Regions from separate parts of the Phreatobacter aquiterrae genome, predicted to be linked through region 3. Evidence: predicted binding sites of a transcription regulator. Region 3 holds the regulator's gene; each other region holds the start of a gene.
What was found. The regulator LexA, encoded in region 3, represses DNA repair genes until DNA is damaged. The targets are predictions, from matches to a motif close to TGTTCNNNNTGTGTTCNG.

Region 1 (4,218 bases), on a different contig from region 3:
GAGGCCGTATAACTAGGGTTGATGATGTGTCAACCTCAATCAATCCTTTTTCCAAGCAGAATATTGCAGCTGCCATGACGTCATTTGCCACAAATCCCATCACGCCAAGATCGTCCAGTACTCTCCTCACTGCAACAAATCCCATTTGACCATTGTCACCGCGCACCTTTCGAAGGCTGATTAAGTGGAAGAGGATTTCTGAGATAAGCAAATTGTTGGGCCGCTCCCATCGGCTATCGCCATTGAAAATGTTTGCGACAAAACCGGCATAATGATTGAAGAATCTATAGTCCTGTCTCATCAGAGCTCTGACAATCCTGTATTCTGGAAATGATCTATATGTGCCGCCTTGCGCGATCGATGCAATTATATCCTCCGGCATATGCCCTGAGGTAATTATTGCGTTGAACATATCGAGAGCTCTACGAACATTGCGGCCTGCCAAAGCCTCTAGTACGCGAGATATATTGTTAGAACGCTGAAATAGTTCAAAATAGATAGCTCTTAGGAATTCTCCAGCTCGACTTTTTGGGTAGCTAAATGTGATGCCTGATCGTGACTGGAATTTTATCTGCTCTGGAGCCTCGGACGACAGAGCTTCCAAGCTAAGCTCTAATCTCTTTTTTACAACATCCACAAACCGCGGCGGGCTTATATTGAATATTTGCCCAGTTTTATATGTATCAAGGGGCGGTGAATTCTTAAAAGACTCGAAGGTTGAGTCGCGCATCTGAAGCACAACAAGGCATCTGGTTTGATCCATGAACCATAGTGCCGTCTGAAACGCAGCGAGTTGTGCGGCCGGTTCCCGGCGGTCAACGTTGTCGAACACAACAATCAGATTCTCACCACGGTCGCCTTGGAGATATCTGGATATTCCTCTTGTGAGCCTTGCGGCGTCCTGCCGCCACTGTTCAATATCACGGGCGCGCTCCAGTTCCCCACGACCTGCGCCGATCGAGTTCATTCTTTGATAATATGCGCTGCGATCAGCCAAGTCGTCCGCGAATACGCGTTCTTGGTCCGCGGCGTCCCTCAGGTTCACAGGAGCGCCCTCCTCCTGGATGCTCTTGGCGAATTGGGCACAAACCCAGTCTTGCCATTGAAGAAAGTCTTCGGGGGCTGAATTGAAATCCAGAAAGGCCCAATGATTTCGCCCGGCTAAGGCGGAAGGTTGTAAGAATTCCTTGTACCGACGAGCGAACAATGACTTACCAACGCCGACGCCACCCGTAATTATTTGAAGGTCTCCGGTTGGAGGCTTGGACCGATCAAAAGTGGATAGCCGATTTGATATGCTGTCAGACTTGCGCTTAGATGTGGTGACCTCAAGCCGCCTTTTGGCTCGCGAAAGTCGGTCCTTCAAGAACGATTCAAGTATACGATCGTAGCTTGTAACCTCGTTTGATGAAATGTACGCGCGACCATATATATCCGGATCGGTCGTTTGGTCGCGAGAAGAGAAGTACCTTCGTAGGATGGGAGATATGTCGGCTGCGAAGGAATTGGGTTCTATCCTTGATCCGATCTGTGTAGGACCGGCGCCCTGATTGAAGGGGCGCTTGAAATCGCTGAATCGAAGGGCTTGGCTGGCGTTATCAGCAAGAATATCGAGAGTCTTAGTGCCCAAGAGCGCGATAAGTTTGTCGAGTGCGTTCGACCCAGGAGATAGTTCACCAAGGGACACTATTAGTTCTGGTTCCGCATCCCACTTTCCAGCCAAGACATTTTGACCATTGGTGGCGAGGATGCGACAACAAGGGTTAATACCGCTTGGAAAGTTGCGATTAATTTCTAGAGCATAGAGTCGTGCTTCTGCGTATGCGAGGGTGACATCGGCCGAAGGTGCCTTTGCTTCAATCACTGCGACTGGAAGTGACTTCTTATGGATGGTGAAGTCTGGAACGTAGCCAACCTTGCGCTTTTGACCCTTCCCAATATCCCTTGCAGATATTTGCTCCTTGCTTCGGATGTCCTCGATAGGAATGGCTAGAGTCTCGCTCCGGGTAAGAAGCGGTATGATCGCTCGAATCTCGACGTCGGCCTCTGTGGTGCCATCTGAAATCACAGACACGTTCCGTCTCCCGTCCGCCAGGTTGAGAGTAGCCTGCCTGAGCAATTGCTCGACTTCAATGTCTTGAATGGGGCTGCTGAAGGCGGTTCGTAATGTGGTCTCGCACCAGTTGGTGTAACTGGTATTCAGTCTCGTACTTGATCATTCATACCCCAACCGCCGCTTGGTCGAAAACGGCTCGTGCCGCATCTCGTCGCAATACCCCGGCGAGAACAAAAATAGAACTTGCGAATGAGAACAAACCATGTACGGTCGTTTTACCACAGGTTTCGGCCATCAGGCCTTGCCAGCACAGGGGAGCTACCGCCATGAGTCAGGCCGCACTGCGACTCGTCGAAGGTTCATCCATGGACAAGACCAAGGCGCTTGACGCCGCTCTCTCCCAGATCGAGCGCGCCTTCGGCAAGGGCTCCATCATGCGGCTCGGCAAGAACGAGAAGCTGGTCGAGATCGAGACGATCTCGACCGGCTCGCTCGGCCTCGATATCGCCCTCGGCATCGGCGGCATGCCGCGCGGGCGCGTCGTGGAGATCTACGGCCCGGAGTCCTCCGGCAAGACGACGCTGGCGCTGCACACCATCGCCGAGGCGCAGAAGACCGGCGGCGTCTGCGCCTTCATCGACGCGGAACATGCGCTCGACCCGGTCTATGCCCGCAAGCTCGGCGTCAACCTCGACGACCTGCTGATTTCGCAGCCCGACGCCGGCGAGCAGGCTCTGGAGATCTGCGACACGCTGGTGCGCTCCGGCGCCATCGACGTGGTGGTGGTCGATTCGGTCGCCGCGCTGACCCCGCGCGCCGAGCTCGAGGGCGAGATGGGCGACAACCAGCCGGGCATGCAGGCCCGCCTGATGAGCCAGGCGCTGCGCAAGCTGACCGCCTCCATCTCCAAGTCCAAGACCATGGTGATCTTCATCAACCAGATCCGCATGAAGATCGGCGTCATGTACGGCTCGCCGGAGGTGACCACCGGCGGCAATGCGCTGAAGTTCTACGCCTCCATGCGCCTCGACATCCGCCGCATCGGCGCGATCAAGGACCGCGAGGAGGTGGTCGGCAACCAGACCCGCGTGAAGGTGGTGAAGAACAAGCTGGCGCCGCCGTTCAAGCAGGTCGAGTTCGACATCATGTATGGCGAGGGCGTCTCCAAGATGGGCGAGCTCATCGACCTCGGCGTCAAGGCCGGCGTCGTGGAGAAGTCCGGCGCCTGGTTCTCCTACGACAGCCAGCGCGTCGGCCAGGGCCGCGAGAACGCCAAGGCCTTCCTCAAGCAGAACCCCGACATGGCCGCCAAGATCGAGGCTGCCATCCGCCAGAACGCCGGACTCATCGCCGAGAAGATCCTCGGCGAGGTCGAGCCGGACGGCGACGCCGACAGCCCGGACTGAGAGCTGGCGCAGCCGCCGCACGCGACGAAGGCCGGGTTCGCCCGGCCTTTTGCGTTGCGGGCGGGAGGGGTCGCTTCCGGTCTGGCGTGGGACGATGAGCGGCGGGGCGATGCGTCCTCGCGTCGAAACCGGTTTCCTTGCGCGAAAAATGTTCTAGAACACCCGCCGACCAGACTTCAGGCCGCTCCCTGCACAGGGCCCGGCCGCAACCCATCAGTTCGGGCCATGACCGGCGTCAACCAGATCCGCAAGACCTTCCTCGATTACTTCGCCAGGAACGGCCACGCCGTGGTGGAGAGTTCGCCGCTCGTTCCGCGCAACGATCCGACGCTGATGTTCGCCAATTCCGGCATGGTGCAGTTCAAGAACGTCTTCACCGGCGTCGAGAAGCGGCCCTATTCGACGGCGACGACGGCGCAGAAATGCGTGCGGGCGGGCGGCAAGCACAACGACCTCGACAATGTCGGCTACACCGCGCGCCACCACACCTTCTTCGAGATGCTCGGCAACTTCTCGTTCGGCGACTATTTCAAGGACCAGGCGATCGAGCATGCCTGGAACCTGATCACGAAAGAGTACGAGCTGCCGGTCTCGCGCCTGCTGGTCACCGTCTTTTCCGAGGACGACGAGGCGCACCGGCTGTGGAAGTCGATCGCCGGCCTGCCGGATTCGAAGATCATCCGCATCCCCACCTCCGACAATTTCTGGCGCATGGGCGACACCGGACCCTGCGGCCCCTGCTCGGAGATCTTCTAC
Region 2 (4,218 bases), on a different contig from region 3:
TCATCGCCTTCATCCGCGACGCCACCGCGCTGAAGGAGCGCGAGGAGGCGCTGGAGGCGCGGATCGTGGCGCTCAATGTCGCCGAGACCATCAACACCGCCATCATCAAGACCTCGATCGACCCGATCATGGTGGTCGACGAGGAAGGCGTCCTCATCGACCTCAACCCCGCCGCGATGGCGACCTTCGGCTATTCGCGCAGCAATTCTGTCGGCCGCTCCATCGCCGAGCTGATCATCCCGCCGGGGCTGCGGCAGGCCCATGCCAACGGCATGGCGCGCTATACCTCCACCGGCATCAGCCGCGTGCTGGACCAGCGCATCACCATCGATGCGCAGCGCGCCGACGGAGCGCTGATCCCGATCGAGCTGACCATTTCCGAGATCAGGCTGCCGCAGCGCCGCGTCTTCACCGCGCATCTGCGCGACCTCTCCCAGGCGCGCGAGGCCGAGCGGCAGATGGAACAGCAGCGCGAGCGGCTGCACCAGGCCGAGAAGCTCTCGGCCATGGGTTCGCTGCTGGCCGGCGTCGCGCACGAGCTGAACAATCCGCTGGCCATTCTCGTCGCGCAGTCGACGCTGCTGATGGAAACCGCGGCCGATGCCGGGCAGAAGCGCCGCGCCGAGCGCATCCATGCGGCGGCCGACCGGGCGGGACGCATCGTCAAGAGCTTCCTCGCCATGGCGCGGCAAAGGCCGGAGAAGCGCGAGACGACGCAGATCAACGAGCTGGTGCGGGCCACCGCCGACATGCTGGCCTATGGCCTGCGCAGCCACGACGTGACGCTGGACCTCGACCTCGATCCAAATCTGCCGGCCATCATCGCCGACCGCGACTTCATCGGGCAGGTCATCGCCAATCTGGTGATCAACGCCCAGCACGCGCTCGTCGATCTGGAGCCGCCGCGCAAGGTGACGATCTCCACCCGCCGCAAGAACGGTCACGTCCGGCTCGTCGTCTCCGACAACGGCCACGGCGTTCCCGATGCCATCGCCGGACGCATCTTCGAGCCCTATTTCACCACCAAGCCGTCCGGCGTCGGCACCGGTATCGGCCTATCCATCTGCAAGACGGTGGTGGAATCGCATGGCGGCTCCATCGGTCTCGACCGCAGCGAGGAGGGTGGAGCGCGCTTCACGGTGCTGATCCCGGTCGCCGCCGGGGACGCCGATGCTGCGGAGGCCGACGAGCCGGCCGCCAAGAACGGCCTGTCGATCCTCGTCGTCGACGACGAGGCCGATGTGCGTTCCGGCCTGGCCGAGATGCTCGAGCTTCTCGGACATCGCGTGCTGCCGGCGCAGACGGCGCGCGAGGCCCTGGAGGAAGGCGCGGTTCTCGACGCTGATCTCGTCTTCGTCGATCTGCGCATGCCCGGCGTCGACGGATTGCGCTTCCGTGACCGGGCGATCGGGCTCAACCCAGGTCTGGCGGACCGCGTCGTGATCATGACCGGCGATGCCGTGGAGGGGCCGGGCGCCATCGCGCGCCATGCCGGAGACGGCACCATCCCGATCATGGAGAAGCCTTTCACCATGGCGGACGTGCGGCGGGTGCTGGCCGCCTTCACCTGAAGATTATTGCGGTCCCTGCGAGTCGCCGGAACCGGGACATGAATCCTCATCGTGGGGGCCTGAGTCTTGCGGGGCCGAGCCATGGACGATCCGGCGCCTTGCGAGTCGTCGTTAAGAATTCGTCAACCAGAATGACTCAACCGGCGCGACGTTCGACTCGCAGCTCTCCACGAATCGACTCGTCTAGTGGCCTGCTCGACTCTGAGCCACCACATCTGGTCGTGAACGAATCGTGACTCTGCGTGAGTCAGCGATTCGGACCCGATTCGTTCCAGACTCGTTCTCCGCGTGAACACGCCCCTGCCCGATACCGAAATGTCACGCCATGCGCGTGCCGGCATGATACACACGGTCCTGAATGACCCTGTCTTTTCCGCCATTGCCCCCCGCCCTTCGCGGGCGTGGGGTCACCGCAGTGCTCGGGCCCACCAATACGGGCAAGACGACGCTCGCCATCGAGCGGATGCTGGCCCATCCCTCCGGCCTGATCGGACTGCCGCTCCGGCTCCTCGCCCGCGAGGTCTATGGCAAGCTGGTCGCCCGCGCCGGCGCAGGGGCGGTCGCCCTCGTCACCGGCGAGGAAAAGATCAAGCCGCCCGGCGCGCGCTACTGGGTGGCCACCGTCGAAGCCATGCCGCTCGACCTCGACGTGTCGTTCCTCGCCATCGACGAGATCCAGATCGCCGGCGATCTCGAGCGCGGCCACGTCTTCACCGACCGCATCCTCAACCGCCGCGGCCGCGACGAGACCATGCTGCTCGGCGCCGGCACGATGCGCGGACTCATCGAGAAGCTCATTCCGGGCGCCAATATCGTCACGCGGCCGCGCTTCTCGAACCTGATGTTCGCCGGCGAGAAGAAGATCACCCGGCTGCCGCGGCGGTCGGCCATCGTCGCCTTCTCGGCGGACGAGGTCTATGCCATTGCCGAGCTCATCCGCCGCCAGAGGGGCGGGGCGGCCGTCGTGCTGGGAGCGCTGTCGCCGCGCATGCGCAACGCGCAGGTGGAGATCTACCAGTCGGGCGACGTCGACTACCTGATCGCCACCGACGCCATCGGCATGGGTCTCAACCTCGACGTCGAGCATGTCGCCTTCGCCGCCGACCGCAAGTTCGACGGCTACCAGTTCCGCCGCCTCAATCCGGTGGAGTTCGCGCAGATCGCTGGCCGGGCCGGGCGTTCCAACCGCGACGGCACCTTCGGCACCACGGGCCGCTGCCCGCCGCTGGAGGACGACCTTGTCCAGGCGCTGGAAAGCCACTCCTTCGACGGGGTGAAGGTGCTGCAATGGCGCAACACCCATCTCGATTTCTCGTCCGTCGAGAGCCTCCGCGACAGCCTCGACCAGAATCCCGGCGAGCCCGGCCTGACCCGCTCGCCCATCGCCCAGGACCAGAGGGTTTTCGAGCTCGTGCTGCGCGATGCGGAGGTTCGCGCGCGGGCGCGCGGGCGCGCGGCGGTGTCCCGGCTGTGGGACGCCTGCCTGATGCCGGACTACCGCAACATCTCTCCCGCGAGCCATGCCGACCTCGTCTCGACGCTGTTCGGCTATCTGACGGGCCGCTCCGGGCGCATTCCCTCCGACTGGATCGCCGCCCAGGTGGCCTTCGCCGACCGCACCGATGGCGACATCGACACATTGTCGACGCGCATCGCCCATATCCGCACCTGGACCTTCGCAGCCAACCGCCCGGACTGGGTCGACGACCCCGTCCACTGGCAGGCCGAGACCCGCCGGGTCGAGGACATTTTGTCCGACGCCCTCCATGAACGCTTGACGCAGCGCTTCGTCGACCGCAGGACGAGCGTGCTGATGCGGCGCCTAAGGGAAAACACCATGCTCGAGGCCGAGATCACCAAGACCGGAGACGTCACCGTCGAGGGCCAGCACGTCGGCCGGCTTGAGGGCTTCCGGTTCGTGCCCGACCCGCAGGCGGGCGACGGCGAGGCCGGCAAGGCCCTGCGCGCGGCCGCCGCCAAGGCGCTGTCCGGGGAGATCGACTCGCGCGCCGAGAAGCTCTCCTCATCCGGCGACGAGGCCTTCATCCTGTCCAACGACGGCACCATTCGCTGGCACGGCGAGGCGGTGGCCAAGCTCGTCGGCGGTGACAAGGTGCTGTCGCCGCGCGTCCGCATCCTCTCCGACGAGCATCTGACCGGCGGCCCGCGCGACCAGGTGCAGGCGCGTCTCGACCTGTGGGTCCATGCGCAGATCGAGAAGCTGCTCGGCCCGGTCCTCGCGCTGGAAACCTCGGCGGAGCTCACCGGGCTTGCCCGCGGCGTCGCCTTCCAGCTCGCCGAAGCGCTCGGCGTGATCGAGCGGCCGAAGGTCGCCGACGACGTCAAGCAGCTCGACCAGGAGGCGCGCGCCGCCCTGCGCAAGCTCGGCGTGCGCTTCGGCGCCTATCACATCTACCTGCCGGCGACACTGAAGCCGGCGCCGCGCGCCATGGCGCTGCAGCTCTACATGCTCAGGCACGACATGCTGGAGAAGAAGGGCCTCGCCGAACTGCCGGCCCTGGCCGCCTCGGGCCGCACCTCGATTGCCGTCGATCCGGAGATCGAGAAGGATCTCTATCGCCTCGTCGGCTTCCGGGCGCTCGGCACCCGCGCCGTGCGCGTCGATATCCTGGAGCGCCTCGCCGAC
Region 3 (4,218 bases):
GGTGTCGGCGTCCTGCTCTACTTTGCCGCCCCGGACGAACCCTTGCCATGGGCGCCCGTGCCTCTCCTTGCCGCACTCGTCCTGATCGCCTGGCGCGCCAGACAGCGGCCCGTCGCCAGGCTGCTTACCACCGGATTCGCCGCCGTATTGGCCGGGTTTGCGGCGGGATCGCTGAAGACCTGGCTGATGACCCAGCCGCTGCTCGGCGCCGACAGTGGCGTGGTGCAGGTGCAGGCTTGGGTGGAAGCGGTGGAGCGGCGCGAGAGCGGCGAACGGCTGACCCTTCGCGTGCGATCGATCTCGCCCTTCTCAGGGGATGCGCCGTTCCGCATCCGTGTCACGAGCCGCGCCGCGACGGGTGCCGTCGTCGGGCGGCCCGTGAGCCTCGCCGCGAGATTGCGCCCGCCAGCCGACCCGGTCGCGCCGGGGCTCTACGATTTCGGCCGCGACGCCTTCTTCACCGGTGTCGGCGCCAGCGGCTTCGTGATCGGCAGGGTGGGGGAGGGGCAGGCTGGCGATCCACCGATCGGGGTCCGGTTGCGCGCCGGGCTCGATCATATCCGCACCAGGATCAGCGAGCGCATCCGGGCGGCCATTCCGGGACCGTCCGGCGCCATCGCCGACGCCCTGGTCAGCGGCAAGCGCGACGGCATACCCGAGGGCCTCAACGAGGCCATGCGCGTCGCGGGCCTCTACCACATCCTGTCGATCTCCGGCTTTCATATGGCGCTGGTCGCCGCCCTCGTCTTCGCGGTCGTGCGCGGCGGCCTGACGCTGGTGCCCTCCCTCGCGCTGAAGCGCCACGTGAAGGCGTGGGCTGCTGTGGTAGCACTGGTGGTGTCGACCGGCTATCTCGTGATCTCCGGAGCCGAGGTCGCGACGCAGCGATCGTGGATCATGATCGCCGTCGTCCTGATCGGTGTCGCCCTGGACAGAGGGGCGCTGACGTTGCGCACGCTGGCAATCGCCGCTCTCGCCGTGCTGGCCATCGCGCCGGAGAGCCTTCTGGGACCGAGCTTCCAGATGTCGTTCGCGGCGACGCTGGCGCTGGTCTCTGGATACGTCACCCTGCGCCCCTGGGCCGAACGGCAGGCGTCAGACCCCGGGGGACTCGGCCGCACTCTTCTTCTGGTGACCAACGGCGTGATCGGGCTCGCCGCAAGCTCGTTTGTCGCATCCCTCGCCACCACGCCCTATGCCGCCTTCCACTTTAACACGGTCCATCTCTACGGCGTCGCAGGCAATCTGCTCGGCGCACCCATCGTCGAGTTCATCGTCATGCCGCTGGAGATCCTGGCGCTGCTGCTGTGGCCGTTCGGCTGGGACAAACCTGTCTGGGCGCTGGCCGGCCTCGGCATCGACCTTTTCGTGCGCGTCGCCGAATGGGTAGCGTCATGGCCGGGTGGCCGGATCATCGTCCCGTCCGCGCGGCCTGCGGGCCTTCTCGTCCTGTCCTTCGGAATGATCCTCGTCGCCGCCCTGTCGACGCCACTGCGGTGGACGGGCGTGCCGCTCGTGGTGCTCGGTCTTGCCCTGGCGCCCGGGGGTGATCGCGCCGCAATCATCATCGACGGGGAAGGATCGACGGTCGCCGCGCGGGGTCAGGACGGGACGCTGCGCGTCGTCTCGCCGCGCGGAAACCGCTTCGCGGTGCAGCGCTGGCTGCATGCGGAAGGTGACGCACGCAACGCGGCGGACGACACCGTCACGGCGGGTGTTACCTGCGATTCGCTCGGATGTGCCATGAGCCTGCCGGGCGGAGGCCGGATCGCCGTGCCACGCCATTCCGATGCGGTGGCGGACGATTGCCGCGAGGCCCGCATTGTCGTGACGCGCTATCCGGCGCCGCCGACATGCGCGGCCATGGTCGTGGATCTCAAAGCCCTGGCCTGGACGGGCGCTGTCCGCCTCTATCGCGATGGCGATCGCTGGCGGATCGAGGCCGCGCGGCCGGAAGGGGTCATGCGGCCCTGGTTCAGACCGCGGCCCGCCGTCGCAGCCGCCCCTGCGCTGCTGCGGATGCCGGACACCGCGCGCCAGACCCCGCAGTCGGACACAAACGACGCCGAGCCTGATACCGCGCCCCCGCACGAGGCCGATATAGAGCCGGCTCAGTAACGCCGAATCAATCCCACCAGCTTGCCCTGGATACGCACGCGGTCCGGACCGAGAACGCGGGTCTCGTAAGCCGGGTTGGCGGCCTCGAGCGCGATCGACGTGCCGCGCCGGCGCAGGCGTTTCAGGGTCGCTTCCTCGTCATCGATGAGTGCCACGACGATGTCCCCGGTCTCAGCGCTGTCGCCCTTCCGGATCAGCGCCAGATCACCTTCGAGAATGCCCGCCTCGATCATCGAATCACCCCTGACTTCAAGGGCATAGTGCTCGCCGCGCGTGAGCATCTCCGGAGGGATCGATACAGTCGACATGCGTGACTCGATGGCCTCACGCGGCACGCCGGCCGCGATCCGTCCCATCAGCGGCACGGCGACCGGCATCACGGTCTCGTCGTCGGAGGACGATGGCCGTGCCCGGCCGAGCGACCCTTCGATGACGCTGGGCGAGAACTTGCCACGCGCCGGGCCAGCCGACTGCTCCGGCTGCCGGATCACCTCAAGGGCGCGCGCCCTGTTTGGTAGCCGGCGAATGAAACCGCGCTCCTCAAGCGCGGTGATCAGCCGATGGATGCCGGACTTCGATCGCAGGTCCAGCGCTTCCTTCATCTCGTCGAAGGACGGCGGCACACCACTCTCCTGAAGGCGCTCCTGGATGAAGCGAAGGAGTTCGTGTTGCTTGCGCGTCAGCATCGGTTTCCGTCCTCGATTGTAACCGGTCCGACTCGACCGAACAGATCATGAACAATCACTATCTGTTCTTTATGTGTTCCGCAACTCTTGAGATTTCGTAAAGCGCCAATCAGCGATCGAGCCGCAGGATGCGGCACTTGTCGCCCGCCTGTGCCGCTGGCGCATGCGGTGCGCGCAGGATCAGCGCATCGGATTCGGCCAGCACACGGATCATGGATGAATCCTGGATCGCGGAGGGCGTGGCGATGAGCCGCCCCTGGTCATGGGTCAGGCGGGCGCGCAGATGGTCGGCGCGCAGGTCGTTGGCCGGGACATCGGCGCCGAGGATCGCCTCCTCGCCGGCTGCGGTGTCGTCAGGCTGCCCCCCGAGCCGGCGCAGCAGCGGCAGGAGAAAGAGCATGGCGCAGACGAAGGAGGCGACCGGATTGCCGGGCAGGCCGAGCAGCCTCATCGGGCCGAGATCGGCCATCAGCAGGGGTTTTCCGGGGCGCATGGCGATCTTCCAGAAGCCGAGTGCGGCCCCCTCGGCGGCAATCACTTCCCGCATCAGGTCGTATTCACCGACGGAAGCGCCGCCCGAGGTGACGAGGACGTCATGGCCGGTAAGACGCGCCTGGCGGACGCGGTCGAGCGTTGCGTCGAGCCGGTCCGGCGCTATGCCGAGATGCGTCGGCAGGCCGCCGGCCCGGTGGACGATCGCAGCAAGCGCCAGCGCATTGGACGACACGATCTGCCCGGGCGCGGGAGCCGTTCCAGGCTCGACCAGTTCGTCACCCGTCGACAGGATGGCGACGCGCGGCTTCCGGTGGACAGGCACCATCGCGTGGTTCATCGCCGCGGCAAGCGCCAGCCGGCGCGGGTTCATCGGCGTTCCCGCCGTCAGGCCGGTTTCGCCGGCGGCGAAATCGAGACCCCGGCGACGGATGAAACGCCCGGCATTTCCGGCGACCGGGATGGCGACGGTTTCGCCATCGCGTTCGGCGTCCTCCTGCATCACCACCATGTCGGCGCCGCCCGGTACCGGTGCGCCGGTGAAAATGCGCACAGCCGTTCCGGCCTCAACGGTTCCTGCGAACGCATGGCCGGCCGCGGCCTCGCCGATGACCGTGAGACGTCCGGGAAGGTCCGCCGCGCGCACCGCGTATCCGTCCATCGACGAGACGTCCTCCGGCGGCTGGCTGCGGGCTGCGACGAGATCGCGGGTCAGCACGCGACCATCGCATTCGGCGACCGGAATCCATTCCTCGGGCAGGGGGGCCGCGTCCTTCAGGACCCGCGCCAGCGCCTCCGCGACGGGAAGCAGTCCGGCCATGGCTCAGGCGGCCCGGTAGGTGCCGGAGGCGCCGCCGCTCTTCTCGACGACGTGGATCCCCTCGATCCTCATGCCGCGGTCGACGGCCTTCACCATGTCGTA

Region 1: the regulator LexA is predicted to act here: its motif matches at 2,283-2,300, upstream of recA (recombinase RecA).
Region 2: the regulator LexA is predicted to act here: its motif matches at 1,839-1,856, upstream of ACJ4V0_RS07350 (helicase-related protein).

Annotation. Positions count from the first base shown of each region.
Region 1 covers NZ_JBJPHW010000006.1:696-4,913, forward strand. The annotation lists gene ACJ4V0_RS10530 (hypothetical protein) at 1-2,074, opposite strand, end outside; gene recA (recombinase RecA) at 2,383-3,462, shown strand; gene alaS (alanine--tRNA ligase) at 3,688-4,218, shown strand, end outside.
Region 2 covers NZ_JBJPHW010000003.1:463,988-468,205, forward strand. The annotation lists gene ACJ4V0_RS07345 (hybrid sensor histidine kinase/response regulator) at 1-1,571, shown strand, start outside; gene ACJ4V0_RS07350 (helicase-related protein) at 1,930-4,218, shown strand, end outside.
Region 3 covers NZ_JBJPHW010000013.1:87,816-92,033, forward strand. The annotation lists gene ACJ4V0_RS18290 (ComEC/Rec2 family competence protein) at 1-2,118, shown strand, start outside; gene lexA (transcriptional repressor LexA) at 2,112-2,804, opposite strand; gene ACJ4V0_RS18300 (molybdopterin molybdotransferase MoeA) at 2,914-4,116, opposite strand; gene moaC (cyclic pyranopterin monophosphate synthase MoaC) at 4,120-4,218, opposite strand, start outside.